Regions from separate parts of the Dickeya aquatica genome, predicted to be linked through region 1. Evidence: predicted binding sites of a transcription regulator. Region 1 holds the regulator's gene; each other region holds the start of a gene.

Region 1 (10,119 bases):
CGCGTAAAGATCGTGCACAGTGACATGCCCGCACTGACGGGCATAATGCAATAACAGCTTATTCGCGACCGAACTCTGTAATTCCGGATGGGCAAACAGCAGCAAAATCTTCGGTGGCTGCGACATCATTCCCCTCCAAAGCGTCGTCATTGTAGGTATTTTCGGCTACCATGCGATGCAGTAATACAAGCAGCAATACGGCAGGGCGTAGCCGTCCTGACAGTTGCTCAGTAATTTAACATATTTGAACATTTGGCGCGTTATGATTGTTTTCTCTTCATTGCAAATTCGACGCGGTACACGGGTACTGCTGGATAACGCCTCAGCCACGATTAACCCCGGCCAAAAAGTGGGCCTGGTGGGGAAGAATGGCTGTGGTAAATCAACCCTGTTGTCACTGCTGAAAGGGGAAATCAGCGCCGATGGCGGCAGCATGACGTTTCCACAAAACTGGGCGCTGGCCTGGGTGAATCAGGAAACCCCGGCGCTGGCGCGCTCCGCGATTGACTACGTGATTGACGGCGATCGTGAGTTCCGGCAACTGGAAGCAGAGCTGGATGCCGCCAATACGCATAATGATGGCCATGCCATCGCCACCTTGCACGGCAAGCTGGATGCGATACAAGCCTGGACAATCCAGTCCCGCGCCGCCAGCCTTCTCAACGGGCTCGGTTTTCAGCAAGAACAATTGCAACGTTCCGTCAGCGATTTCTCCGGTGGCTGGCGTATGCGCCTGAATCTGGCGCAGGCACTGATTTGCCGCTCTGACTTGCTGCTGCTCGACGAACCGACCAACCACCTGGATTTGGATGCGGTCATCTGGCTGGAGAAATGGCTGAAAAGCTACCCCGGTACGCTGGTGCTCATCTCCCATGACCGCGACTTTCTTGACCCGATTGCCAATAAAATCCTGCATATCGAGCAGGAAACGCTGTTTGAGTACACCGGCAATTACACCTCGTTTGAGCAGCAACGTGCGACGCGGCTGGCCCAGCAGCAGGCGCTCTACGAGCACCAGCAGGAGCGCGTCACCCACCTGCAACACTATATTGACCGCTTTCGTGCCAAGGCCAGCAAGGCCAAGCAGGCACAAAGCCGCATCAAAATGCTGGAGCGCATGGAGCTGATTGCGCCCGCGCATGTCGATAACCCGTTCCGCTTCAGTTTCCGGGTGCCAGAAGCATTGCCCAACCCGCTGTTGCGTATGGAAAAAGTCAGCGCAGGCTATGGCGATCGCCTGATCCTCGACTCCATTAAACTCAATCTGGTACCGGGTTCACGCATTGGTTTGCTGGGTCATAACGGGGCCGGGAAATCGACGCTTATCAAGCTGCTGGCCGGTGAAATCCAGCCCTTTAGCGGCGATATCGGCCTGGCCAAAGGCGTGCGCCTTGGCTATTTCGCCCAGCATCAGTTGGAGTTTCTGCGCGCAGACGAATCACCTATCCAGCATTTAACCCGGCTGGCTGAACGGGAAACCGAGCAGCAACTGCGTGATTATCTGGGCGGCTTCGGTTTTCGCGGCGATAAAGTCACCGAGCACACCGAGCGCTTTTCCGGTGGTGAAAAAGCGCGGCTGGTGCTGGCGCTCATCGTCTGGCAGCGCCCGAACCTGCTGCTGCTCGATGAACCGACCAACCACCTTGACCTCGATATGCGTCAGGCACTGACCGAAGCATTGATTGATTTTGAAGGCGCGCTGGTGGTGGTATCGCACGACAGGCACCTGATCCGCTCCACCACCGATGACCTCTATCTGGTGCACGGCGGCAAGGTCGAGCCGTTTGATGGCGACCTGGAGGACTATCAGCAATGGCTGCTGGATGCGCAAAAGCAGGACAACAGCGCAGATAGCGTGCCGAAAGAAAATGCCGCCAACAGCGCGCAATCGCGCAAAGAGCAAAAGCGCCGGGAGGCGGAGCTGCGCACGCTCACGCAACCATTGCGTAAGCAAATCAGCCAGCTTGAACAGCAAATGGAGAAACTGCAGGCCACGCTCAGTACGCTGGAAGAGCGCCTTTCGGATAGCGCCCTTTACGACGCCAGCCGTAAAAGCGAGCTAACCGACTGCCTGCAACAGCAAAGCAGCACCAAAACCGCACTGGAAGACGCGGAAATGGCGTGGCTGGACGCGCAAGAGCAGCTTGAGCAGTTCCTGCGTGAAGCGGAAAACCCGGCGTAAGGCATACACTGGCGTTAATCACGGCGCGGCCTGAAAGCCCGCCGTGCGTCACACCAGACTAGTGCCAGACCATCAACACGCAGGTGGCCGTCAGCACGCCCATCGCCAGATTGAATATTTTCCAGGCGCGCGGGCTTTGCAGCAGGCGGCCTATCAGCGCGCCAAACCCTAACCAGATAAACCCGGCGACCAAATTAACGCTGAACATTGCGATACTGATAGCGACCACCGAGCCGACATAGCCTTCACCGGCAAGGCTAAAACCAGCCACTGCGCCCAATGCCATTAACCAGGCTTTCGGGTTAAGAAACTGCAACAGCCCGCCCTGGTAGAACGGCATTGGCCGTGAGGGCGCACTCTCGGTATCAAGCCGCTCATAAGCGGCGGTGGCGATTTTCCATGACAACCAGAGCAGGTAGAGGCTACCCAGTACCTTTAAGGCCAGATGCAGCGTCGGATACAGCAGAATCAGGCTGCCTAATCCCAGCGCCACCAGCAGCAGCATGCTTTGCATACCCAGCATAATGCCTATCATCAGCGGCATTGAGCGCCACAGACCAAAATTGGCCGCCGAGGCGGTAAGTAGCATATTATTAGGGCCTGGCGTAATGGCGGCGACCCACAAAAAACCGAGCATTGAGAAAAACAGACCGACGTGCTCCATGAAACAGCAATCCCTTAATAGGTATCAATTTGGCATGAAACCATCAAGCTAACAGCGCACCACGGCACAGACAAGTTTTTCGCCCGGTATCCCTGTGCAGGGGCACCGTTTCATCATGACGAATGGCTCATCACTCACTGTTTATGAACCGGATTTCACACAACAACCTGCCATTTCAGCCTTTGGCAGGAGGCAGTAACCCTCATTTGCAAACGATGCTGCCACGCCTGCTGCGCCGTCGCCCGGCACTCCAGCCGCACTGGCAAACACTCACGCTGCCGGATGGTGACTTTGTAGAGCTGGCCTGGAGCGAAGACCCGGCAGCGGCACGGCACAAGCCGCGCGTGGTGCTGTTCCACGGGCTGGAAGGCAGTTTTCACAGCCCGTATGCCCACGGCATGATGGCCGCCTGCCAGCAACGCGGCTGGCTGGCGGTGGTGATGCATTTTCGCGGCTGTGGCCGCCAGCCCAACCGACTGGCTCGCGGCTACCACGCCGGGGAAACGGATGACGCGAGCTACTTCCTCGGTTGGCTTGCGCGCACCTTCGGCAATGCCCCTACCGCTGCCATCGGCGTCTCGCTTGGCGGCAACATGCTCGCCTGCCTGTTGAGCCAGCACGATAGCGCCAACCTGCCGGACGTCGCGGCCATTATCTCGGCACCGTTGCAGCTAGAGCCGTGCAGCCGTCGGCTGGAGCGCGGATTTTCTCGCGTTTATCAGGGCTATTTGCTTAATTTGTTACGCCGCAATGCGCTGCGCAAGCTTGCTGCCTACCCCAACTGCCTGCCGGTTTCGGCAGAGCGCTTGCGCCAAATCCGCCATCTGAAAGAGTTCGACCAGCTCGTCACCGCCCGGTTACACGGGTTTGCTGATGCGGATGACTACTACCGGCGCAGCAGCGCCCTGCCGCGACTGGCGCAGATTCGCCAGCCGTTGCTGGTGGTACATGCCAAAGATGACCCGTTTATGACAACGGAGGTTATCCCTAAACTGTCGCAATTGCCGGGCAACATCCACTACTGCCTGACGCAGCACGGCGGCCATGTCGGCTTTGTCAGCGGTACCTGGCGTCAACCACAATTATGGCTGGAGCAGTGCGTCCCTGACTGGCTGACTGCGTATCTGGAACCCAAGCGGAGCTGAAACCATGATAATCCCCTGGCAGGAACTGGCGGCACCGACGCTAAAAAACCTGATTGAAGCCTTTGTGCTGCGCGAAGGCACCGATTACGGTGAGCATGAACGCACGCTGGAAGAGAAAGTCGCCGCCGTCGAGCAGCAGTTACGCCAGGGCGAGGTGGTGCTGGTGTGGTCTGAACTGCATGAAACCGTCAATATCATGCCGCGCCGCCAGCTTGGCCGTACAGAGCGCGAACACCCGTGAGTCACGGGGGTGAAACACGCAAATTGGCGTGTCGGCAGGCAACAGATATGCTAACACTTATCGGATATCCCTGACGGTTCGCAAGATATCGCCTTCAATAAGCAAGGCATTCATACTCAGGCTTTTAATAAACATTTCACGACGATGACCCGGTTTACCGGCGGCAATGTCAGCGGAGGTTCGCATGTCTCATCAGCACCCGATTATCGCGGTTACAGGCTCCAGTGGTGCCGGGACGACCACCACCAGCCTGGCATTTCGTAAAATATTCCAGCAACTTAACCTGCGCGCCGCGCTGGTAGACGGTGACAGTTACCACCGCTATACCCGCCCGGAAATGGATATGGCTATCCGTAAAGCGCGCGATGTCGGCCGTCATATCAGCTATTTCGGGCCGGAAGCCAATGATTTTAGCCAGCTGGAACAGGCATTTATCGATTATGGCCGCACCGGCACCGGCCAGACCCGCAAATACCTGCACACCTATGATGAAGCTATTCCCTACAATCAGGTGCCTGGCACCTTTACGCCCTGGGAACCGATACCACAACCGACCGATCTGCTGTTCTACGAAGGGCTGCATGGCGGCGTTGTCAGCGCACAGCATAACGTCGCGCAGCACGTTGACCTGCTGGTGGGGGTGGTGCCTATCGTCAATCTGGAGTGGATTCAAAAGCTGGTGCGTGACATCAACGAGCGCGGCCATTCACGCGAAGCGGTGATGGACTCGGTGGTGCGCTCAATGGAAGATTACATCACCCATATCACGCCGCAATTTTCCCGCACCCATATCAATTTTCAGCGCGTCCCAACGGTCGATACCTCCAACCCGTTTGCCGCCAAAGCCATTCCCTCAATGGATGAGAGCTTTGTGGTTATCCACTTTCAGGGATTAAACAATATGGATTACCCCTATCTGCTGGCGATGTTACAGGGGTCATTTATTTCGCACATCAATACCCTGGTGGTGCCGGGCGGCAAGATGGGGCTGGCAATGGAGCTGATTATGGCACCGCTGGTACAGCGGCTTGTTGAAGGTAACGGGATAGCGTGACGTCTCGCGGCGGTGGTTAAGCCGCCGCGCGTCAATGCCTTAACCCCGCGCAATGACTTCATGGCTGTGAGTCACCGTCACCGTTTTTTCCAGCATCAGTGCCACCGAGCAATATTTTTCTGCCGAGAGCGCAACCGCCCGCTCCACGGCTTTTTCCGATAAGGCTTTGCCGGTCACGATAAAGTGCAAATTAATGGCGGTGAACAGGCGCGGTGCCTCTTCACGGCGCTCGGCGCTCAGACGCACTTCACAGTCGGCCACATCATGGCGACCTTTTTGCAGGATGGACACCACATCAATGGCGCTACAGCCTCCGGCGGCCATCAGTACCATCTCCATCGGGCTGGGCGCTTTGTCGCCTGAGTTGCCATCCATCAGCACCTGATGACCGGATGCGGACTCACCCAAAAACGTCAATCCTTCAACCCATTTCACCCGAGCCTGCATAATTTTGCCCTCAATCAACTATTTTTGAAATTTTGCACCGCTCATGAACAAAAAAGCCTGATAATCAGAGCTTAATCATGCTGAAGCGAGACAACACGAGACACTACACTCAACCTGTGTTACAAACGGAGGACGTAAACCCGTGTGTGTCGGGCCTCTGCCTGACTGCCACCAGTTTACCGGCGTCATTGATAGACCGTCTCCGTATCATCCCTGACGTCATTCCGCCAGGACGGAATTTGAATTATAACTATGTTATCACGCCGTACAGGGAACTCTGAGCCCTGTGATTTGCGCAGTGAATTACAACAGAGGATAACAGCGAATGGTTCTCGGCAAACCGCAAACAGACCCGACTCTCGAATGGTTCCTTTCTCATTGTCACATTCACAAGTACCCATCGAAGAGCACTCTGATCCATCAGGGTGAAAAAGCAGAGACGCTTTACTACATCGTGAAAGGCTCGGTTGCCGTGCTGATTAAGGATGAAGAAGGCAAGGAAATGATTCTGTCTTATCTGAATCAGGGCGATTTTATTGGCGAGCTTGGCTTGTTTGAAGATGGGCAGGAGCGCAGTGCGTGGGTTCGGGCAAAAACTGCCTGCGAAGTCGCTGAAATTTCCTATAAAAAATTCCGTCAGCTTATCCAGGTTAACCCGGATATTCTGATGCGCCTCTCCTCACAGATGGCCCGCCGCCTGCAAGTGACCTCGCAGAAGGTCGGCAATTTGGCATTTTTGGACGTAACAGGGCGTATCGCACAGACCTTGCTGAACCTGGCCAAACAACCGGATGCCATGACCCACCCGGACGGTATGCAAATCAAGATAACCCGTCAGGAGATAGGCCAGATTGTCGGCTGTTCCCGTGAAACTGTCGGCCGTATCCTGAAAATGCTGGAAGACCAGGATCTCATCTCTGCCCACGGTAAAACCATCGTGGTTTACGGTACCCGTTGATACCTTCATCAACGTGTCTCCATCACCAGCAAGGGCGGCCAATGGCCGCCCTGCTTATTTTGCGTTGCGTATCGGTGAGTGTCGCGTGCGACGCGTTACGACCAGTATTTATTGATCTCGGTGCGCAGTGCCTCAGCGGTCGCCTTACCACGCTCAGACGCCAGCGCACGACCGGCGATAAAGGTCTTGGCGCTGATACCTTCAAACAGGTGAATATCCTGCGGCACAATGCCGCCGGTAATCGACAACGCCAGCCCCAGTTCAGAAAGCGCACGCATCCGGCCGAGGTCGTCACTCGTCCAGTTAACTCCGGCAAGCTCCGCATCGCGCGAGCGGTGATAAATCGCCTGGGTAATGCCCATATCAACCCACTGCCGGGCATCATCAAGGCTCCAGTTGCCGTACAGCTCAATCTGGATTTCGCCACCAAACTCATCGGCCACTTTTTTGCAGGCGGCAATAGTGGCAACGTGCGCTGCCGCCGAGACGGTTATCCAGTTCGCCCCGGCAGAGAACGCCATGCGCGCCAGAATGGCTCCGCCGTCAGTGGTTTTCATGTCACACACAATAATGTGTTTAGGGTGGCGCTCGCGCAGGGTGCGCACCGCCGTCATGCCTTCAGCAAAGGCCAGAATGGTACCGACCTCGATAACCTCAACGAACCCGCCAACACGCTCAGCAATCTCAACCGCTGTGGCCAGGTCTGTCGAATCCAGGGCAATTTGCAGCATAGGTTTAGTCATGATGTTATTTCCTTTCCAAAAGTGAAAATACCGGAAACAGCGACGTGCGGGCGAGCGCTGCCCGTGGCGTGATGCCACTATTCATTTCAAGTCGCTATTTCAAACAGTGACGTTATTCAGGCGCGGTGGCTTAACGCTGGCCGTAGTAGGCATTCGCGCCGTGTTTTCTGAAATAGTGTTTATCAGAAAGCGCCTGATCGATATGAATCGCCGGGTTGAGCAGGCGGGTTGACAGCGCCATCGCCGCCACCTCTTCGAGCACCAGCGCATTGTGTACCGCATCCAGCGCGTTTTTCCCCCAGCAGAAGGGCGCATGGCCGGTGATCACCACACCCGGTACGGCCAGCGGATCGAGATCCCGGCGCTGAAACTCCTCCACGATCACCGCACCGGTATTTTTTTCATACTCACGGGCGATTTCCTGCTCGCTCAACGCGCGGGTGCAGGGAATATCGCCGTAGAAATAGTCGGCATGGGTCGTACCGAGCGCGGGAATATCCAGCCCCGCCTGCGCCCAGATAGTGCCGTGGCGTGAATGGGTATGCACAATACCGCCGATACCGCTAAACGCCTGATAGAGCGCCAGATGGGTAGCCGTGTCGCTGGAAGGGTTAAGGTGCCCTTCCACCACACGCCCGTCCATGTCCACTACCACGATATCGTCGAGGGTCATCTGCTCATAGGAAACGCCCGACGGTTTAATGGCAATAACGCCCTGAGCGCGGTCAATTTGGGAGACATTGCCCCAGGTCAACGTCACCAGGCCGTGACGGGGAAGCAACAGGTTGGCTTCCAGTACGATAGCCTTCAATTGCGGGTACATCATCATTCTCTCCTGCGCCCCTGCACGGAGCGCCTTATTGCGGCTCAGGCAGGCTGTGCCAGCGCCTTATCAATCACACTGAATACCTCTTCACGGCTGGTGCACACCCGCAGTTTATCGAGGTTAATTCCGGTATCGCTGTTCTCGTCTTCCAGCACCTGGGTCACTTCCATCAGCCCTTCCATGTGCTCATCCGAGGTGCTGCCCGCCAGCGTCACCAGCACATCCACCGGTTCATCTTCGCCATCAAACTTCACCGGCGTGGTCAGCGTCACCAGCGCAAAGGCGGTGCGGTTCACGCCGTTTTCCGGCCGGGCGTGCGGCATGGCGAATTGCGGCGCAATCACGATATACGGCCCCATTTTCTCGATGCTGCTGATAATCGCTTCGTGATAGCGCGGCTCGACGGCACCGGACGCAATCAGCATGTCCGTACCCAGTTTGATGGCATCACGCCAGTCAGCGGCGGTGGCGTTGAGCAATACGGAGTGATTGTCGATTAACGATTGTTTGAATTTCATGCTCTTCTCCTTAGGCCTTCCTCACCCTGCAAGGAAGGCACGCGTGATTAACCGGCAAAGTTTTTATTGATAAGGCCCAGCAGCTCGTCACCGAAAGAGTTCGGGTTGAGCATGTTTTGCACACCCAACACAAACTTGCCGTCACCGGGGCTCATTTCACCCGCCAGATGTTTCGAGGAAACGATGATGTCGGTGGTCGGGAGTTTGGTCTTGTAATCTGCCACAGCGCAGGAATCCATGATGTGCGGCACTCCCCGTTGTTCAAGGAACTTGCCTATCTTCATTTTCATCATCATCGAAGACCCCTGGCCGTTGCCGCACACCGCCAGAATACGCACCACCCGAGCGTTCGCAGCGCTCACCGGCTGGGCATCGGCATCGCTGCTGCGCACATTGCCCGCGGCCGCCTCACTGACTAGCGGTTGCGCCGAATCTTCCTCTGCACGCAGCGTGCGGGACGCGAAGTACATGTAGACCAGTGCACCGGCCAGCAGTAACACAAAGAACAGCGAAGAGAACGACAGCCCCTGCATGATGGCCGGGAACACCAGCGCCCAGTCCGCCATCCCCATCCAGCCATTAAAACTGGTGCCGTTCTGGGCAAACAGGTGAATCGCCCAGGCGGAACCCAACACTTCAATAATCCCCATCACAAAACAGATTTTCATCACCGCGCGCCAGCCGCCGAAATGGTTGGCGAACACGCCGATGGTAGCGTTAGAGAAGAACATGGGAATAAAGCCGGGGATTATCATGATGGAGGAGTTGCACAGCAGCAGGCCAAGCACGGCGAGGAACTGACCTAAGGTGCCCCAGATAAAACCGAATACCATCGCGTTCGGTGAGTAGGCGTAGATAGCCGCGCAGTCAATCGCCAGCACCGCATTGGGGATAACGCGTTCGGAAATGCCTTTAAAGGCTTCGGAAAGCTCGGCCACAAACATACGCACGCCAGCCACAATCACTTGAATCGCCACCGCAAAGCGCAGGCCGGTTTCCAAAATATAGATAGTCCAGTGCGTCGAACCGGCCATTTTCTGGAGATTCTCCAGGCCGAAAGAGAGCAAGATGATGCCGAAAAACAGCGTCATCACAATGGCGGTAGCCGTAATACTGTCGTGAAAAATGTGCAACCACTTAGGCAGGTTGAGCTTATCCACGCTGTCGTCTTTATCACCCAGCCTGGGAGCCAGTTTGGTCGCAATCCAGGAGGCCACCTGCTGCTGGTGCCCAATCGAGAACCCCGCGCCACCCGTTACTGCTTCCGTCGGCTTAAACATGATGTTGGACGAAATACCCCAGTACAGCGCCATGATGACCGCGGAATAGAGGATGGTTTCC
Region 2 (10,119 bases), 2.0 Mb from region 1:
ATATATTTATAACCTATAGATATTTACGGTAAGAGCCCGCTATGCATATTACGTTACGTCAACTGGAAGTCTTTGCCGAAGTTCTTAAAAGCGGTTCCACTACCCAGGCTTCGGTGGTGTTGTCGTTATCGCAATCAGCGGTGAGCGCAGCGCTGTCTGATCTGGAAAGCCAACTGGGTGTGCAGTTGTTTGACCGGATTGGCAAACGGCTGGTAGTCAATGAGCATGGCCGCTTACTGTACCCTAAAGCGCTGGCGTTACTGGAGCAGTCAGAAGAGATTGAGCAGCTGTTTCGCCGTGATAATGGGGCGTTGCGCATTTATGCCAGTAGTACCATTGGCAATTACTTGATGCCTGAAATGATTGCCCGTTACCGGCAGGATTTCCCGGCCATTCCGTTAGAGCTGTATGTCGGCAACACGCAGGATGTGGTGAATGCGGTGTCGGAGTTTCGCGTTGATCTGGGGTTGATTGAAGGGCCCTGTCATCAGCCGGAGTTAATCACTCAGCCGTGGCAGAAGGATGAACTGGTGGTCTTCTGCGCGCCGGGAAATCCGCTGCTTACGAGCCGGGTTTCGTTGCAAACGCTGGCTGACGCGCCCTGGATTTTGCGTGAGCACGGGTCGGGCACCCGTGAAGTGCTCGATCATCTGCTGCTGGCGCGCCTGCCGCATTTTCACCTGGTGATGGAGCTGGGTAACTCTGAGGCGATTAAACACGCGGTGCGACACGGTATGGGGATCAGTTGCCTGTCACGGCATGTAATAGCCGAGCAACTGGCGGCGGGGTCGCTGGTTGAAGTGCCTGTGCCACTTGCGCCGCTCTCGCGCTCGTTGTATCTGGTGCACCACAGGCAAAAGCACCTCTCCGGTGTTTTGCAGTGCTTTCTCGGGTATTGTCAGGCCCGGCTCGGCGGGGGATCTTAAGTACAGACGTTCGCGCTTGTGCAGTCTGGCGACAGGGCACATTGGAACGAGGTGTAACAAGCTGGAAACAGAGTGCGCATAAAACCGGCTGTGAGGCAGAGGTATTACTTATGATGCCCGGTGAGTTATGAAGCTCTCTTATAATCGGTGCGGTACGCTATTCAGCCGCCGATGGATTGCCTACAATCCGCCCTCAAATTTTTAAGGGCATGGATAGTAATGGCTCAACATGATATGCGTCCCGCTGATACGCGGGAACCGACACTACGTCGTGAATTAAAAGCACGGCATTTGACCATGATAGCAATTGGCGGCTCTATCGGCACCGGACTGTTCGTTGCCTCCGGTGCAACGGTTTCTCAGGCCGGGCCGGGTGGCGCGTTGCTGTCATACGCACTGATTGGCCTGATGGTGTATTTCCTGATGACCAGCCTTGGCGAGCTGGCGGCGTTTATGCCGGTATCCGGCTCGTTTGCCACCTACGGGGCACGGTATGTCGAAGAGGGCTTTGGCTTCGCGCTTGGCTGGAATTACTGGTACAACTGGGCGGTCACGATCGCAGTCGATCTGGTGGCTGCACAACTGGTAATGGGTTATTGGTTCCCTGATGTACCCGGCTGGATATGGAGTGCCCTGTTCCTGTCGCTGATGTTTCTGCTCAACTATATCTCGGTAAAAGGATTTGGTGAGGCGGAGTATTGGTTTTCTCTCATCAAGGTTACGACCGTGATTTTGTTTATTGCGATCGGTGTGCTGATGATTGCCGGCATTCTGCGCGGCGGCGAGCACGCAGGCTGGCATAACTGGCAGATTGGTGATGCGCCGTTTGCGGGTGGCTTCTCCGCCATGATTGGCGTGGCGATGATAGTCGGCTTCTCGTTTCAGGGTACCGAGCTGATAGGTGTGGCGGCGGGCGAGTCTAAAGATCCGCAAACCACCATACCGCGAGCGGTGCGTCAGGTATTTTGGCGCATTCTGCTGTTCTATATTTTCGCTATTCTCATTATCAGCCTGCTGATTCCTTACACCGACCCGAACCTGCTGCGTAATGAAGTCAAGGATATCAGCGTTAGCCCGTTTACTCTGGTGTTCCAGAATGCCGGGTTACTGTCTGCGGCGGCATTGATGAATGCGGTTATTCTGACGGCGGTGTTGTCAGCGGGGAACTCAGGGATGTATGCCTCAACGCGTATGCTGTTTACCCTGGCGCGCGAAGGCAAAGCACCGGCCTGTTTCGGCATACTCTCTAAAGGTGGCGTGCCGCGTAATGCGCTTTATGCCACCACGGTTGTAGCGGGGTTGTGCTTTTTGACCTCGATGTTTGGCAACCAGACGGTATACATGTGGCTGCTTAATACGTCCGGCATGACGGGCTTCATCGCCTGGCTGGGGATTGCCATCAGCCATTACCGCTTCCGTCGTGGCTATGTGTTACAGGGGCTTGATCTGAACGCACTGCCTTACCGTTCCGGCTTTTTCCCGCTGGGGCCGATATTTGCTTTCGTGCTGTGTCTGGTGATTACACTCGGGCAGAACTATCAGGCGTTTCTGGCAGATAAAATTGACTGGTATGCCGTCACCGCGACCTACGTCGGTATTCCATTGTTTCTGGTTATCTGGTTCGGTTTCCGGCTGGTAAAAGGCTCACGCATCGTGCCATATGCCCAGATGACGTTCCCTGAACATAAATAGTCTGACAAGCCGGTAAGAGAAAGCCAGCGCAATGTCGCTGGCTTTTTTGTCTCTGGCGGCAGGCGGGCGCTAGATACGCGAGTGCACCAGACGAGCGTTGCGATAAACCGTGAGCAACACCGTCAGCAGGGCCAGTAACACCAAAGGGGCTCCGACATAACCGATATTGGCCATGCCCAAATGCAGGCTGACCTGGCTGCCCAGCAGCGCACCGGCACCAATGCCGAGGTTAAACAACCCGGAGAAAATCGACATGGCGATATCACTGGCGTCAGGAGCCAGTGACAGCACCTTGGCTTGCATCGCCAGCCCAATCGCCATCATGGCAAGACCCCATACCAGACATAACACGGTTAATCCGAAAGGATAAGCGGATACCGGCATCAACAGAGTCAGGCAGATAAACAATAACAGCATGGCGCTAACCAGAAAGCCGAGCGGAAAACGCTCGCTATAGCGGCTATACAGCATGCTGCCCACGATCCCGGCACAGCCAAATAGCAGCAAAATCAGCGTGGTAAAGTTTTCCGGCAGCCTTGCCACCGTTTGAATAAACGGCTCGATATAGCTGTAGGCGGTAAAATGGGCGCTGACCACCACCACGGTGAGCAGATAAATCCCCACCAGGGCCGGGCGGCGAAATAATTTCGGCACACTGGCCAGCGAACCGGAATGTTCGCTCGGTAAGCGTGGTAACAGTCGGGCAAGCATCACCAGGGCGACGGTTGCGCCTGCGGCAATGGTCAAAAACGTCATACGCCAGCCCAGATATTGGCCGATTACGCGCCCCAGTGGTAAACCCAACACCATTGCCAGCGAGGAGCCGGTGGCGATGAGTCCCAGCGCCTGCGCGCGTTTGCCGGGTGGGGCAAGGCGAATGGCCAGCGAAGCCGTGATAGACCAGAACACCGAATGCGCCAGTGCGACCCCGGCTCGGGAGAGGACCAGTACGCTAAAGTTCCAGGCCACGGCAGAGAGCAAATGGCTGGCGATGAACAGGCAAAATAAACCGATTAACAGTTTGCGCCGTTCAATTGCGCTGGTCAGTAACATACAGATGAGTGAGGCTACGGTGACTATCCAGGCATAAATAGTAATCATCAGCCCGACATCTTCGGTTTTCATGGTGAAGGTGGCGGCGATATCACTGAGCAGGCCCACCGGGATAAATTCGGTGGTATTAAAAATAAACGCGGCCACAGCCAGCGTCACCACGCGCAACCAGGCCGTTGCTCGTGAGGGAGAAGCGGAAGTCATGGTCAGATTCCAGTCAGGTATGACAAATAGCGAACGACTCATTGTAGACAATGGCGGATGACAATGCGATGCAGATCACACTTAGGCCGGTATTTTTTGTCCCGGCAGACAAGCAACCCTCCGCAGGTGGCGCAACCCTGATATCAGGGAGCGAAAAGCAGGGCGCAGCCCGCGGTGGTGACACCACGGGCTATAAGGGGCATGCAAAGCGGGTCTTATCCGTACAGGTTATCCGCGCTTATGGAAATAGGTCATCGCCAGCGCAAGGGCGAGCACCAGCCCTTTGATGATATCCATCGCGTAATAGGGCACTGACAACATCACCAGTCCATTTTGTAACACGCCGAGGATAACCGCGCCTATCAGTGTGCCGAGTGCGTTAGGTTTACCCGAACCGGCGAGTGAGAAACCGATATAGGCGGCGGCGACGGCATCCATCAGATAACCGCTGCCCGCATTCACTTGCGATGAGCCAATGCGTGAGGCCAGCAGGAATCCCCCAAGCCCCGCCAGCAGTGAGGAGAGCAGGTAGGCCAGTACCCGGTAACGGGCGGTGCGAATACCGGCCAGTCTGGCGGCTTCGGGATTGCCGCCGATGGCGTACATGCGACGGCCATGCTGGGTCAGAGACATCGCAAGCTGCACCACGAGAGTGACCACCAGCATGATAACCACAATCACCGGTACCTGGCCGAGAGTGGCGAACACCTCAGGGATCACGCCTTCTGCCATTTCACCGCTGGGCAGCAGCATATTTTGGGTAATAGACCCGCCGTAACTGTAGGTCATGGCCACCCCCTGAATCACAAACAGGCTGGCAAGGGTGGCGAGCATATCGGGGATACGCAGGACGACAATTAAAAACGCATTGAACAGCCCGACCAACAGGCAGAGTAACAACGTTAACGAGATTGCGCCGACAGGCCCCATGCCGTGCCAGACAAACAGTGAGATAACCAGCGCATTTGCCAGCGATGCGGTCGAACCCACCGACAAATCAAAGCCACCGACGGACAATGAAAGGGAAACGGCAATGGCAATCACCGTGACAATCGCAATCGAACGCAGGATGTTGATGATGTTGTTCGGGTCAAGAAAGTTGTCTGACGCCAGCCCAAACAGGGCTATCAGCGCCACCACGGTAATCAGCATGCCCCACTTGTAGAACAGCTCAAACAGACGATGGTGAAAAGGAAGCGCCCCGTTAGATGCGCCGTTGGATACAAGTGGCTGACTCACGAGGGAGTTCCTCCGGTTGAATAAAGTAATAACGTTTCTTCATCAGTGTGTGCGGCGTCGAGTTCGGCAACGATGCGGCCATCCCACAGCACGCAGATGCGATCACACAGCCCGACCAGCTCGGAAAACTCACCAGAGGCGTAAATAATGCCTTTACCCTGGCGAGCCAGTGCATCTATCAGTGTGAACAAATCCTGCTTGGCTTTGATATCCACCCCTTTGGTGGGTTCATCGAGGATCAGTACCTCGGCGTCATTGCGCAGCCATTTACCAATCGCCACTTTTTGCTGGTTGCCGCCAGAAAGGCGACGCAAGTGCTGCTGCGGCCCGCTGACGCGGATAGCCAACCGCTCGATTAATTGCTTTGCCCATGTCAGCGCCTGACTGTAGCGAAAAATACCACGGCGGGAAAAGCTGTCGCTGGCGCTGATGCTGAGGTTCATGGTGACAGATTCATCAATAAAAACCCCTTCTTTGCGCCGCTCTTCCGGCACCAGGGCGATGCCTTGTTGCACCGAATCAGCCGGTGAGCGGGGCTGCCAGGGTGAGCCATGATAATGTCCGTGGCGTATCTGGCTTGGGGTTGCGCCAAACAGGGCTTTACAAAGCTCGGTTTTGCCCGCCCCGGCTAATCCGGCGATGCCGAGAATCTCCCCCTTGTGCAGGGTGAGCGAAATATTGTGCAGCAGGGTATCGTCGTGTAACCCTTCAACGTGCAGTAGCGGTTCCGGCTCTCGCTGAGGGCGGCTTTGCGGAAAAATATCATCCAGACGATGGCCCAGCATGCGCTCGACAATATCTTCACCGCTCAGGCCTTGCATCGGCCCGCTGCTGACGAACTGACCGTCACGCAAGACGGTCAAGGTATCGCAGATGGCTTTGAGCTCGTGAATGCGGTGGGAAATAAAAACGATGCCGATGCCGTCTTGTTGCAGACGGCGTACCACGGCAAACAATCGGGCGCTTTCTTCCTGATCGAGCGGGGCGGTAGGCTCGTCGAGGATCAGGAACCGACAGCGATGCGAGAGTGCGCGCGCCAGCAGAATTTGCTGTTTTTCCGCCAGGGTGCAGCGCTCCAGCCGCTGGCGCACATTCATCTCGACGCCGAGTTGTGCCAGCAATGATGTGGCTTGCTGGTACAGTTCGGCCCAGTTGACCCAATGGCCGCGCTCTGCGAGTTGGTCCAGCAGGATGTTTTCCGCCACACTGAGTGTTGGCACCAGTGCCGCGTCCACCTCCTGCTGGACCAGATAAATACCCTGACGTTTGGCATCGCGCGGTGAGCGCACGCTGATGGGCTGGCCATCAAGCAGAATCTCGCCCTGATAATGGTCATGGCAGCCAGACAAGACCGCCATCAGGGTGGATTTGCCTGCGCCGTTCGCCCCCGTCAGCGCATGAATGGAGCCGCCTTCCAGTGTGAAATTGACCTGCCTGAGCGCGGGGAAACCACCAAAAGAGAGGGAAATGTAGCGCATTTCCAGACGCGAACGCGGATTTATCGACATAATTAACAGCAACAGGCTCGTAACAGAGAGAATGACTGGGATACCCGCTTGAAAAATATCATATTGAGCAGAGAATGGCATGCCATTGCCGCGCAGTGAACGGCCTGAGAAAGAAATGAAAAAGCATAACTTAAGCCAAAATGTTATTAAAACCGGGAAATGTGGCATCTGATAATGCTTTTCCCATACAGGTGTCTGATTTTTAATTGCCTGGCAAGATGGAATATTATTCAACAAGGCGTAATCCAAACATGAGCACAACCGATATCCGGGTCCAGGTGGGGCCTGCTAATTACTATTCGCACCCTGGGGCGATTGACCGGTTAAACGAGATTTACCCGCCCGAGGTGTTGGCACACGCATTCTGGATTTATGGCGAGCGTGCGCTGGGCGCAGCACAGCCCTATTTGCCGCAGGTCTTTTCCGCGCCAACGGCCCGCCATGCCCGTTTTTCTGCCCATTGCAGCGAACGCGAAGTGGCCCGGCTCGTGGCTCATGCCGGAACAGAATCAACGGTGGTGATAGGTGTGGGGGGCGGCGCGGTGCTGGATACGGCCAAAGTCGTGGCCCGTCGCCTTGGCGTGCCGCTGGTGGCGATTGCGACTATTGCGGCCACCTGTGCGGCCTGGACGCCGTTGTCTGTCTGGTATAACGATGCCGGGCAGGCGTTGCGTTTTGAAATGTTCGATGATGCCAATCATCTGGTGCTGGTGGAGCCGCGTATTATACTGGCCGCGCCGCAGGCATACCTGCTGGCAGGCATTGGCGACACGCTGGCGAAATGGTACGAGGCGGTGGTACTCAGTCCGCAGCCGCACACTCTGCCGTTAACGGTGCGCCTTGGGCTACAAACCGCGCGGGATATTCGTGATGTGTTGCTACATCAGAGCGCCGCAGCGCTTGATGCCGCGCGCAGCGGTACGCTTAATCAAGACTTTTTGGATGTGGTGGATGCGATTATCGCCGGGGGAGGCATGGTCGGCGGGCTCGGTGAGCGTTACACCCGCGTGGCCGCCGCCCATGCAATACACAATGGCCTGACGGTATTACCACAGACAGCGGAATTTTTGCATGGAACCAAGGTAGCCTACGGTATTTTAGTGCAATCGGCTCTGCTGGGTGATTCGGACACCTTGCATCAGCTAAAAGCCGCCTTCCAGAAGCTGGGGTTGCCGGTGTCGCTGGCGGAACTGAATGTGGATATCAATGATGAGGCGGCCCTGCTGGCGGTCGCCACCCGCACGGTACAGGCTGGCGAATCTGTCCATTATCTGCCCGGTAACATAGAAACAGCGCATGTGCTGGCGGCGTTACGGCTGGTTGAGCAGGTATCGTGCGAATAGGCTGATTGTCCGTAGCGGGAATCAGTGGTGTTTCACCATCCACACTGGCGGCATTCCCGCGCACAGGAAAACGGCGGAAACGGTGTGATACCGTTCCGCCGTTTTTTTCGCTGTAACGCTATTGCACTTTGTCATATGGAAAGGAATTCCTGATGTAACGCGCGTAGTAGCGCGCTTTGGCATTCGACGCCATCAGTTCCTCATAAATCATCAGTGCCACGTTTTTATACCGATACAGGCTACCATTGAGTAACTCAACCTCAAGTGTACTGTTTTGCGCATCGTAACCGACGGAAAACAGCTCAGTGGAGGATACACGCTTGCGTTGCAAAACAAAGAGCTCCCTGTTGATGGCTGCGATGTAACGTTGATGTTACTTGCAGTCTATTTTTCGGTCAATGCTGTCGCTCTCAGTGGGAGTACGACGTGGAATAAACGGGAAATTGCGGCCAGTGTCGGTTATTTCCTGCCGATACCGGATAAGCATATTGGCAGGCCGCACTATTGTTTCCCATAGGCCGGAGCCGTTTTAGCGAAAAGAGGCCTGTTTGTGACATCAGTCACGCATATTCACCGGGGAGACTCAACCCCGGCGAGCCATTGGCGAAAACTGACTGACGCCCGGTGAAAGCGGGCAACCGGTAAATGCCCGGATGCCCGCTGGCAGAGATACCCGCCCGGCGATCAGCCCGCGTGCAGGTATCTGGCATGAAAACGCAGGTGTTCGTCAATAAAACTGGCGATAAAGTAGTAACTGTGGTCGTAACCCGGCTGGATGCGCAGCGTGAGCGGCCATTGGCGCGACCGGGCGATGCTCGCCAGTTGTTCAGGTTGTAATTGCAAGGGCAGGAAGGTGTCGCTATCGCCTTGATCGATAAGAATGGGAAGCGAAACCTCACTGCCTGCCAGCAGATGACAACTGTCATACTGCTGCCATTGCTGCTCGTCCTCTCCCAGATAGGCGCTGAAGGCTTTACGCCCCCAGGGAACCTGACCTGGGTTTACAATCGGGGCGAAGGCCGAAACAGAACAAAACCGGCCCGGATGGCGCAATGCCAGCATCAGTGCACCATGTCCTCCCATCGAATGGCCGCTGATGGCAAGCCGGGTGCTGGCGCTGACATGCTGGCGAATCAGTGTCGGTAACTCCTCGCTCAGGTAGTCAAACATGCGGTAGTGCTGCTGCCAGGGGGCCTGAGTGGCGTTGAGATAAAACCCTGCGCCCTGGCCTAAATCATACTGCGGGTCATCTGGCACCCCTTCACCGCGCGGGCTGGTATCGGGCATGACCAGCACCAGGCCTAGCTCGGCTGCGGTGCGTTGCGCACCGGACTTGAGCGTGAAGTTTTCATCGGTACACGTCAGCCCAGATAACCAATACACCACCGGTGGTACTGTGTCTGCGCTGACTGGCGGATAAAAAACGCTGAATGTCATCGCGCATTTCAGGCTTTCGGCAGCGTGGCGATAACGACGCTGCCAGCCGCCAAACAGGCGGTGCTCATCCAGTAATTCCAGAGGGACTGTCATGGTATGCCGGTTCTCCACTACGCGTTGAAATGAACGACAGAACGAATGGATTTACCTTCATGCATGAGCGCAAAGGCCTCGTTGATGTCTTCAAGCGGCATGGTGTGGGTAATAAAATCGTTGAGCTGGAATTCGCCGTCCAGATAGCGCTGCACAATCCCCGGCAATTGCGAGCGACCTTTTACGCCACCGAAGGCAGAGCCACGCCAGACACGACCCGTAACCAGTTGAAACGGGCGGGTGGCAATCTCTTCACCAGCACCGGCGACGCCAATAATCACCGACTCGCCCCAACCTTTATGGCAGCACTCCAGCGCGGCGCGCATCACGTTGACATTGCCGATACATTCGAACGAAAAATCCACCCCGCCATCGGTCAGCTCGACGATGACGTCCTGAATCGGTTTGTCGTGGTCTTTCGGGTTAATCAGGTCGGTTGCGCCAAGCTTGCGTGCCAGTTCAAATTTGCTGGTATTGAGGTCGATACCAATAATGCGACCCGCCCCGGCCATTTTTGCGCCGATAATGGCCGATAACCCAATCCCGCCAAGCCCGAAGACCGCAACTGTATCCCCCGGTTGTACTTTGGCGGTATTTACCACCGCGCCCATCCCGGTCGTCACG
Region 3 (10,119 bases), 1.8 Mb from region 1:
AGCATTTCGGCCATGGCAGGCTCCAGCGCACGGGTGACGGTATCAGACAGGCCGATACCGGACTCCAGCGAGTCAGGCTCGACGCCGATGAGCGTCAAACGACGGGGGAATTCACCCGTAAGCCGCAGTGCCATCAGCACATCGGCCAGTCCCAACTGGTGCGGGGAAATTTTACGGGTAAACAAGGCGGGCACCTCGTCATCGCGCAGTACCGTCACCGCTCCGGCAGGCTTTCCGGTCAGCACCGCATCCGCGACAATTAAATGGTCGCGTCCGGCCATGCACTCCATCAGTTCCATGCCGCAGGTGCCGCCGTCAACGATATCGACGGCGGGCGTCAGCGCAAAACGCTGCTCCAGTTGCTCCACCAGCCGCACCCCGACCCCTTCATCTCGCAGCAGAATATTGCCAATTCCCAGCACCAGTATGTTCATTACAGCACCTTCACCCGGGTCACTTCGTTGCCATTAACCGTATCCACCACATGCACCGCGCAGGACATGCACGGGTCGAACGAGTGAATAGTGCGCACCACTTCCAGCGGTTTATGCGGATCTGCCACCGGCGTACCAACCAGCGACTGCTCGTACGGGCCGGGCTTGTCGTCGCCGTTACGCGGGCAAGAGGTCCAGGTGGACGGCACCACCGCCTGATAGTTGGTGATCTTGCCGTTTTTAAACACCACCCAGTGCGACAACATGCCGCGCGGCATTTCACCAAAGCCGACGCCGTGAAACTCGGTATCCGGCGAAAAATCCGGCTTGATGAAGGTCTGGTGATCGCCTTTGCCGATGTTGTCCACCAGCGCCTGCCACTGCTGTGCCAGCGTATCTTTCAGCACACAGCAGTGCACGGTGCGGCCAATCACCCGGCCTAATGTGGAGTGCAGGTGTTTTTCTTCCAGTTGGCGACCGCTTAATGCCTGATAAGCCGTTTTTATCGCGCCAAAATGCGCCTGCGTACCGCTGTGTTTCGCCGCCAGACTACACAGTAACCACGCCAGCGGGCCGACTTCGACGGTTTTGCCGTAGAAGGTTGGCGATTTCACCCACGAGTATTTGCCCTCTTCATGCCAGCCGGTGTAGTTCGGGCGCGTCAAACCCTCCCACGGGGCCAGCGGCTGATCGTCCTGATACCAGGCGTGCTTACCGCTCTCGCGGATCCCTTCTATCAGGAATTTATCGCTGTGGCTGGTAATCGGGCGATAGCTCGACAGGTCGCTATTTTCGATATAGCCGCCCGGCAACAGGAAACTGCCGTTCTTGTTATCGGTCGGTAACTCCGGCACGCTCAGGTAATGGTCAGCGCCACGCCCAAGCGTCAGCCATTGCGGGTAATGCGCGGCAATGACGGCACAATCGACTTTGTAGACTTGCTCGATAAAATCGCCCAGCCGGTCGATAAAGCTTTTCACATACATCAGGCGCTCAAGGTTAAGCACACCGGGCGCATCGAGATTAATCGGGTTGGCGACCCCGCCGACCGCCAGATTCTGAATGTGGGGTGATTTACCGCCGAGGATCGCCACAATACGGTTGGCATCACGCTGGCACTCCAGCGCCTGCAAGTAGTGAGCAACGGCTATCAGGTTTACTTCCGGCGGCAGCGACATGGCCGGGTGCCCCCAGTAACCGTTGGCGAAAATCCCCAACTGGCCGCTGGCCACCAGGTCATTCAGTTTCTGCTGTACGCGGGTGAACTCTTCGGCGCTGTTCAGCGGCCAGTGAGAAAGCCCCTTTAACATCGCCGCCGCTTTTTGCGGGTCAGCTTTCAGCGCGGAGGTGACATCCACCCAGTCCAGCGCCGACAACTGATAAAAATGCACGATATGGTCGTGAATACTGTGCGCGGCCAGAATCAGGTTACGGATGTGCTGGGCATTCACCGGCACATTCAAACCCAGCGCGTGTTCTACCGCACGTACCGAGGCAATAGCATGTACCGTGGTGCACACACCGCAAATGCGCTGCACGATCATCCAGGCGTCACGCGGATCACGCCCTTTGACGATTTCTTCCATACCGCGCCACATGGTGCCGGATGACCAGGCCTTGGTGACTTTGCCGTTTTCTATTTCGCAGTCAATGCGCAGATGCCCTTCGATACGGGTAATGGGATCAATGGTGATGCGTTGGCTCATGCTTTACCTCAGCCTGATGATGCGTGTGTTCGCCTGTGAGCGCGGGCAGTACCGGCAGCAGACGGATTAACAAGATGTAGGCGCAGACCTCAATGGCGACAAAGCCGATAGAGATAAGGATTTCCTGCGCTTTGGGAAAATAGTGGTAGCCATTGCCGGGGTTAAACGCCAGCAGCGAGTAGCTAAGACGCCACAGCGCCGCGCCGAACAACATGCAGAGTGCGCTGACAAACAGCCAGCGGGCATCATGACGACAGCGCGATTGCTGAAGCACCACCAGCGGCACCAGCATCAGCGCCATTTCGCACCAGAACATCAGCGCAAAGCGATCGCCGGCAAACACCAGCGCCGTTTTCTGATGCCAGACGATTTCCCCCACCCGCAGCAGTAAAAACAGCAGCACCAGCACGCGCGTCAGCACCGTCAGTTTGCGAAACAGCGCCTGCTCGTCCGGCCCCCGCCCTTTTAGCCCGGCTTGTACCAGTGAGCCTTCGAAAATCACTATCGAAAAGCCCATGATGAATGCCGTCAGCAGTGACAACAGCGGCAGCAGTTCATAGCTCTGCCACAGCGGATGCACCTTGTAACCAGCGGAAATCATCAGCGATCCCATTGATGACTGGTGCATGGTCGGTAATAGCGCCCCCAGCGCGATGATGAAAAACATCACCTTGTTGAGCCGCTTTAGCGACACCTTCCAGCCCAAACGTTCCAGCACCACCGGCGCAAACTCCAGCGCCATCACGCCGATATAAATCGTCATACACACGGCGGTTTCAAACAGCACCGAGTTGGTATTGAAGTAGCCGGGAATATAGAAGTAAGGCAGGTTCCAGTAACGCCCGACGTCGATGGTGATAGACAAGCCACCGAGCGAATAACCGAACAGGCTGGCGAGCAGTGCCGGTCGTACCAGCGGGTGATATTCGCCCCGGTTGAACACGTACACCGCCCAGGCCAGCGCCCAGCCGCCACACGCAAAACCGGTGCCGACCAGCAGGTCAAACGCAATCCAGATCCCCCACGGGTAGCCACCGTTCAGATCGGCCACCGAGCCGATGCCGAGAAACAGACGCTTCACGATAAGGATCGCGCAAATCGCTACCAGCGGAGCCAGCAGCATTACCGGCTTGCTCACCAGCCGCCCACCCAATGGACTTGCTTTATGCGCCGTCATGGGGTTTCTCCTCTGAGTGATTCTCCGCCGCCCGTTCGGCACGGGTATTACGGTGCACCAGCACCGACAGCCCGGCCAGCACCGCCAGCGGCAGCACCATACCCTTGTACAACGTATGCTGGATGTGCTCTGAACGCGCCCCGGTAGAAAGCGGGTCGAGCGCTGGCATTTCCAGATTCTGGTAAGGCACACCGGCCAGCACCAGCACCTGGGTTCCACCGGCCTCTTTCTCGCCATACACGTAACGCTCATAGCTCGGTACGGTACGCAGATAGGTGTCTTTCCTGTCCAGCGTCTGCCGCGGATAGGCGTATTCATCACCCGGTTTCAGCGCCAGTCGACGTTTCGCTTCTTCCAGCAATTGTTCACGGTTACCGTAAATCACCGCCCCGGTCGGACAGACTTCCACACACCCCGGCATACCGCCTTTATCGAGCCTTGCCAGTTCCGGCTGGTTGCACAGTTCACATTTGTGGATCTTGCCGAGCGCGTTCTCATAGTCGTACTTCGGCACATTGAACGGGCACGCCACCATGCAGTAGCGACAGCCGGTACAAATACTGGCGTCGTAATGCACCACGCCGGTTTTCGGGTCTTTCTTCAGCGCCGACACCGGACACACCGACACACAGTTAGGATCAACACAGTGCATGCACTGTTTTTTGATGTAGGCGTAACCGTCTTTCACCTGATCCTTGTTTTTACCCTCGCCGCTGCTCCATACCTGAATGATGTTGTTGGTGTACGGGCTGAGTTTGTCGTTATTCGACCACGTTGCGGCACCACCGGCATACACCGTACTGTCCGGTTTATAGTCGAGCTTGTTGAGCTGCTGGCATTTGCTGACGCACGCCTGACACCCGACACACAGTGTCGAGTCATATAGCATGCCCAGCGCTCCGGGGATCGGTGCCCGGTTGGTTGCCGCCGCCTGTGTTGCCAGCGGTGCCCCAGCCAATAGCGCCCCAGCGGAGGCCAGCTTGAAAAAATGGCGTCTGTTCACCGCTTAACCCTCCCGGGATGAATTTCCGCGATCCTGCTGCTGTTGCTGACGGCCTAACTCACGTACCGCCATCAGGCTCACTCCGGCGACGGCTCCCAGTACCCCACCGATAAGCCCGGTGGCACTGGCAGAGCTGTTCCCGCCTTCAGGGCTGGTCACGGCTGGTTTTTCCACACGTGGCGTCGGGTTTTCTACGTTTGCCAGCTGGAAAATACCTTTGGTAAAGCCGATGCCTTTTTCATTGCAGCCATAGCAAGGATGACCGATACCCACCGGCCAGATACCGCCGCCGACATCGCAAAACTCCAGCGTCGAGCAGTTGCCGTAGGTTTCCGGGCCTTTACACCCCAAATGGTAGAGACACCAGCCCTGCCGATGCCCCTCATCGCCAAATTCTTTGGCAAAGCGACCGGCGTCAAAATGCGGGCGACGTTCACAGTTTTCGTGAATCAGGCGGGCATAAGCGAAATTCGGTCGGTTCTGGCTATCGAGCGCAGGCGCGCGCTGGTAGGTAATGACATGGGCGACGGTCGCCAGGAAGTTATGCGGATTAGGTGGACAGCCCGGAATGTTAATCACCGTTTTACCCGGTAAGACGTCCTGCAAACTGACCGCACCGGTCGGGTTCACCCCGCTCGCTGGCACGCCACCCCAGGCTGAACACGAACCGATGGCGATAATCGCCGCCGCATGTTCAGCCGCGGCACGAATATGTTCGACAATCGGCTTACCGGCCACCATGCAATAGATGCCGCCATCTTTAAGCGGAATAGACCCATCCACCACCAGCACATATTTCCCTTTATAACGTTCAATCGCCCGGTGTTTATTCTCCTCGGCCTGCTCACCAAAAGCGGCAGACAGCACCTCGTGATATTCCAGCGAAATGGTATTCAGCAGCAGGGTTTCAATGGTCGGGTGGGTGGAACGCAGCAAGGACTCGGTACACCCGGTACACTCCTGCGCGCCAATCCAAATCACCGGCGGACGCTGGGGAGACGTCAGTGACTGGGCCATTTCTGCTGCCGCTGCATCTTTTAACCCCATGGTGGCGGCCAGTGCGGCACATAGCTTCATAAAATCACGGCGATTAATACCGTGATGGGAAAGCGTCATATTTTCCCCATTCATTCTTTATTATTCTCCTGTAGCAAGGTCGGAGTAACACAATTACGTGCTGGCATAGGATAATGATGGGAATAACATTACCGACTTGATCTTTATCAAGTGGCCTGGGAATAGGCTCATTATTTATGTGCCTTATGTGACGCTATCCGCAGCGGGATTTTTTTGAAACCATTCGCAACAAAGAGGAAATGAGAAAATATCTCAATGCGTTATAAACACATATTTTTTGTGATCTCAAATAGCTTAATCGATTTAAGCATGACTTATATCTCTTATAATAAAAATATTATTATTTTGATTTTTATCTATTTTTTATAAAACCCCCTTCAGCCACAGATTATTTTTATTTTCTTTTTTTACTTTAGATCTTTACCATGAAGAAGAAAGTTACTTTAGATACTTTACTTTTAAAAGGCAGCTATAAAGATAAAGCCGCTGATCCCTTCATACAATTCAGATTATTGACGTTATTGTCGGCACTTTTTTTTCTGATTATAAAAAAACAGCCGTTTTAAACGGCTGCTCTATTTTTGAACGCTCAAAGAGATTTATTCAATCCCGCGACTACGCAGGTAATCTTCATAGTTACCGCTAAAGTCAACCACGTTGCCCGGCGTCAGTTCGACAATGCGTGTCGCCAGTGAACTGACAAATTCCCGGTCATGGGAGACAAACAGCAGCGTGCCCTGATACATCTCCAGCGCCATGTTGAGTGATTCGATAGACTCCATATCCAAATGGTTGGTTGGCTCATCCATAATCAGGATATTGGGCTTTCGCATCATCAGTTTGCCAAACAACATACGGCCTTTCTCACCGCCCGATAACACCTTCACCTTCTTCCTGATGTCATCTTGCGAGAACAGTAACCGGCCCAGCACACTGCGTACCGCCTGCTCGTCATCACTCTCCTGCTTCCACTGGCTCATCCAGTCGAATACCGTGAGGTCGCCATCAAATTCGTATTCATGATCCTGAGCGTAATAACCGATGCTGGCGTTCTCTGACCATTTCACCGAACCGGATTCCGGCGTCAGCTCGCCGACCAGCGTTTTCAGCAACGTGGATTTACCAATACCGTTAGTGCCGAGAATAGCCACCTTCTCACCGACTTCCACCAGCATTTTTACACCGCTAAACAACGGGCCGTTATCAAACCCTTTGGTCACGCCATCCAGTTCCAGTGCGTTGCGGAACAGTTTTTTATCCTGCTCAAAGCGAATAAAGGGGTTCTGACGGCTGGAGGCTTTGACTTCCTCAAGCTGAATTTTTTCTATCTGGCGGGCACGCGAGGTGGCCTGACGCGATTTGGACGCATTGGCGCTAAACCGGCTGACAAAGGACTGCAACTCGGCAATCTGCGCTTTCTTCTTGGCGTTATCCGACAACAGGCGCTCGCGGGCCTGCGTTGCCGCCGTCATATACTCGTCATAATTACCGGGGTAAATACGCAGCTCACCGTAATCCAAATCCGCCATATGGGTACAAACCATATTCAGGAAATGACGGTCATGGGAGATAATGATCATGGTGCTGTTACGTTCGTTCAGCACCTGCTCCAGCCAGCGGATAGTATCGATATCAAGGTTGTTGGTCGGTTCATCAAGCAGCAGAATATCCGGGTTGGAAAACAGCGCCTGTGCCAGCAACACACGCAGTTTCCAGCCTGGGGCCACTTCGCTCATCGGGCCATAATGCAGATCCTGCGCAATACCGACGCCCAGCAGCAGCTCACCGGCACGCGCTTCGGCACTGTAGCCATCCATCTCACCGTATTTCACTTCCAGGTCAGCCACCCGGTAGCCATCCTCTTCGCTCATCTCGCTCAGAGCATAGATACGATCGCGCTCTTCCTTGACCTGCCACAATTCGGTGTGGCCCATGATAACCGTATCCAGCACCGTATATTGCTCAAAGGCGAACTGATCCTGACGCAACTTACCAATGCGTTCGTTAGGATCAAGCGCAACGTTACCGGTAGTCGGGGCCAGGTCGCCGCCGAGAATTTTCATAAACGTGGATTTACCACAGCCGTTTGCACCAATCAAACCGTAGCGGTTACCGCCGCCGAACTTGACTGAAATGTTTTCAAACAAAGGCTTACTGCCAAATTGCATCGTAATGTTGTTAGTTACCAGCACCGCATTTACTCAGTTCAGAATGTGATTTGGCGCGCATTATGCCATAAGCCGGTGCGAGAATCCCGGCGAATATCGAACAGTTTTCAACCAAAAAAGCAGCGTAATGGTCAGTGCAATCACATCACCACCGCCGTTGCCCAGCCAGGCAAGACATGTCTGGGCTAACACGCCATAATGACGGCAAATTTTATTCGCAGAAGGAAGACACTATGCCGCCATCACGCCGTTTCAAACAGGTTGACGTATTCAGCCAGCAACCCTGTAAAGGCAATCCTCTCGCGGTCATTTTGGATGCAGACGGTCTTGATGACGCAACGATGCAGAGCATCGCCCGCTGGACAAATCTTTCAGAAACCACCTTTGTTCTGCCACCGGATGACCCGATGGCTGACTATCGCGTGCGTATTTTCACCCCATCGCACGAGCTACCTTTTGCCGGGCACCCAACATTGGGTACGGCCCATGTGTTACTGGAAGCAGGACTTGCCCCACAGGTTCCCCACCAGCTTATCCAGCAGTGTGGTATCGGGCTGGTGCCCGTCGCCCTTCATGAAGACGGCCAACTGGCCTTTCGCGCACCCGATGCCATATTGTCACCGCTCAATATCGGGCAACCTAATCAGCTTAACGACGCCATTGGCAGCCACCTGCGTCACCCTGCTCACCCGGTTATCAGCGTTGACATGGGCATTCGCTGGCTCACGGTATCGATGCAAAGCGCCCAGGCCTGCCTGCAAGCAAAACCAAACGCCGCACTGATACAGCAATTACTGGAATACAGCCACTGCGATGGGGTTGCACTCTATGGACTGCACGAACGCCCCCACGCGCTGGATTATGAAGTGCGGGCATTCTTTATCGCCGGTGAAACGCTGGTGGAAGACCCGGTGACAGGCAGTGCCAATGCCTGTATTGCCAGGGTGTTACAACATCACCCGTTGCCAGAGCGCGACGACCGCACCATCGGCTATCAAGTCCGTCAGGGCACCATGCTCTCTCGGGACGGCCGCGTCACCGTTTCTTATATTGACGGGCAACCCTGGATTGGTGGCCACACTAATACATTGATTAATGGGAATATTAACATCTAGCCAGGCCGGTAAATCGCCCGATTCAGAGTAACTCGCTGAACAGCCGGTTATCTCTGAACCGTTATCGTCGCTAAATTAATGTGACTTTTGTCACGAAAAAGTTGAAATCACGTTTCTGATCTACTACTATTAAAACCGTGATGAACATCACATTAAATCACCTGATTCACGATAACGGAGAGTACACATGAACGCATTCACTGGCTTTTTCAAAAAACTGGCTGACGTCTACGTAACTTACTGCGAGCGCATCGGCTCTTTCATCAGCCCGTTTTAATATGAGCGCCGCAGACTAAAAGCCGCCATAACGTTATACATGGCGGCTTTAGTTTTTCTCCTCTCTGCCTATCATTTCTTCTTACCTATCAAAGCCTTACCTTTCACCACCTGTTTTTTCCTGCTCTGACTACCCGCATTTCACTACCTTTATGATATTCACGCAGATAACCCGGCTAATCAGTTAACGCTTACCTCACGCTGTTCCGGCACTGAAATCGCAGCCATAAAAAAGCCGCGAGCATCGTGTCGCGGCTTGTATGAATTATCTGACCATTACATCAACGGCTGCGCCAGTTGCACCAGTGAAATCAGCGGCTGTGGGTAGAGGCCAAGGATCAGCACCAATACCGAAGAAATCAGCACCACGACACCACCGGCCGTCAGCGCCCAGTTACTGGGTGTATCACGGTTCAGGGTTTGCGGCGCGCTTAAATACAGGCTCACCAACACCCGCAGATAGTAGTACAGACCAATCGCACTGCCCACCACCACCGCGGCACTGAGCCACCACAGGTGCGCGCTCACACCAACTGCCAGCACGTAGAATTTGCCGAAGAAGCCAAGCGTCATCGGAATACCGGCCAGTGACAGCATCATCACCGTCATCACCGCAGACAGAATCGGCTTATGCCAGAACAGCCCACGATAAGAGAACAGTGAATCGGCATCCGGGCCGCGATAGGGGCTGGACATCAGACTGACCACACCAAACGCACCCAGGCTGCTAAACAGGTAGCCGGCCAGATAAACGCCGATGGTTTCCAGCGCCAGTTGGTGGGTCTGTACCGCAATCAGCGCAACCAGCAAATACCCGAGGTGCGCAATAGACGAGTAACCCAGCAGACGCTTGATGTTGCTCTGCGCGACGGCCATCAGGTTGCCAAACAGAATAGAGGCAAAGGCTATCACAGCTAACGTGGTACGCACCGACTCGCTATCCACCAGCGGGGCGTAAAGGAACAAACGCATCACGGCACCGAAAATAGCAATCTTGCTGGCGGTTGCCAGAAAGGTCGAAACCGGTGCTGGCGCGCCCTGATACACATCAGGTGTCCACAGATGGAAGGGAACCAGTGACAACTTGAAGCCCAGCCCTACGAGCATCATACCAAGGCCGGCCAATAGCAGCGGTGCATGCAACTGGTGGTCGCTCAAGCTCT

The links. The regulator CRP, encoded in region 1, controls carbon source genes, mostly activating them, when cyclic AMP is high. The targets are predictions, from matches to a motif close to ATGTGANNNNNNTCACAT.
Region 2: DAQ1742_RS09130 (sugar transporter) is a predicted target of CRP. The motif match lies at 3,939-3,956, and genes of this name have one in related genera.
Region 3: DAQ1742_RS06255 (ABC-F family ATPase) is a predicted target of CRP. The motif match lies at 7,609-7,626, and genes of this name have one in related genera.

The regions. Positions count from the first base shown of each region.
Region 1 is NZ_LT615367.1:4,068,177-4,078,295, forward strand. Features, by position in the region: gene kefG (glutathione-regulated potassium-efflux system ancillary protein KefG) at 1-126, opposite strand, end outside; gene DAQ1742_RS18485 (ABC transporter ATP-binding protein) at 263-2,182, shown strand; gene DAQ1742_RS18490 (LysE family translocator) at 2,241-2,846, opposite strand; gene DAQ1742_RS18495 (hydrolase) at 3,062-3,991, shown strand; gene DAQ1742_RS18500 (YheU family protein) at 3,996-4,232, shown strand; gene DAQ1742_RS20760 (hypothetical protein) at 4,290-4,418, opposite strand; gene DAQ1742_RS18505 (phosphoribulokinase) at 4,417-5,286, shown strand; gene DAQ1742_RS18510 (OsmC family protein) at 5,326-5,733, opposite strand; gene crp (cAMP-activated global transcriptional regulator CRP) at 6,059-6,691, shown strand; gene DAQ1742_RS18520 (3-keto-L-gulonate-6-phosphate decarboxylase UlaD) at 6,787-7,434, opposite strand; gene DAQ1742_RS18525 (L-ribulose-5-phosphate 4-epimerase) at 7,565-8,257, opposite strand; gene DAQ1742_RS18530 (PTS sugar transporter subunit IIA) at 8,302-8,778, opposite strand; gene DAQ1742_RS18535 (PTS ascorbate-specific subunit IIBC) at 8,826-10,119, opposite strand, start outside.
Region 2 is NZ_LT615367.1:2,022,918-2,033,036, forward strand. Features, by position in the region: gene yieE (DNA-binding transcriptional regulator YeiE) at 42-926, shown strand; gene DAQ1742_RS09125 (amino acid permease) at 1,146-2,618, shown strand; gene DAQ1742_RS09130 (sugar transporter) at 2,688-3,875, opposite strand; gene DAQ1742_RS09135 (ABC transporter permease) at 4,104-5,027, opposite strand; gene DAQ1742_RS09140 (sugar ABC transporter ATP-binding protein) at 5,111-6,622, opposite strand; gene DAQ1742_RS09145 (oxidoreductase) at 6,874-7,965, shown strand; gene DAQ1742_RS09150 (KTSC domain-containing protein) at 8,084-8,296, opposite strand; gene fghA (S-formylglutathione hydrolase) at 8,650-9,495, opposite strand; gene DAQ1742_RS09160 (S-(hydroxymethyl)glutathione dehydrogenase/class III alcohol dehydrogenase) at 9,513-10,119, opposite strand, start outside.
Region 3 is NZ_LT615367.1:1,370,735-1,380,853, reverse strand. Features, by position in the region: gene DAQ1742_RS06280 (HyaD/HybD family hydrogenase maturation endopeptidase) at 1-434, opposite strand, end outside; gene hybC (hydrogenase 2 large subunit) at 434-2,140, opposite strand; gene hybB (Ni/Fe-hydrogenase cytochrome b subunit) at 2,118-3,317, opposite strand; gene hybA (hydrogenase 2 operon protein HybA) at 3,304-4,320, opposite strand; gene hybO (hydrogenase 2 small subunit) at 4,324-5,451, opposite strand; gene DAQ1742_RS06255 (ABC-F family ATPase) at 5,997-7,589, opposite strand; gene DAQ1742_RS06250 (PhzF family phenazine biosynthesis protein) at 7,799-8,680, shown strand; gene nuoN (NADH-quinone oxidoreductase subunit NuoN) at 9,233-10,119, opposite strand, start outside.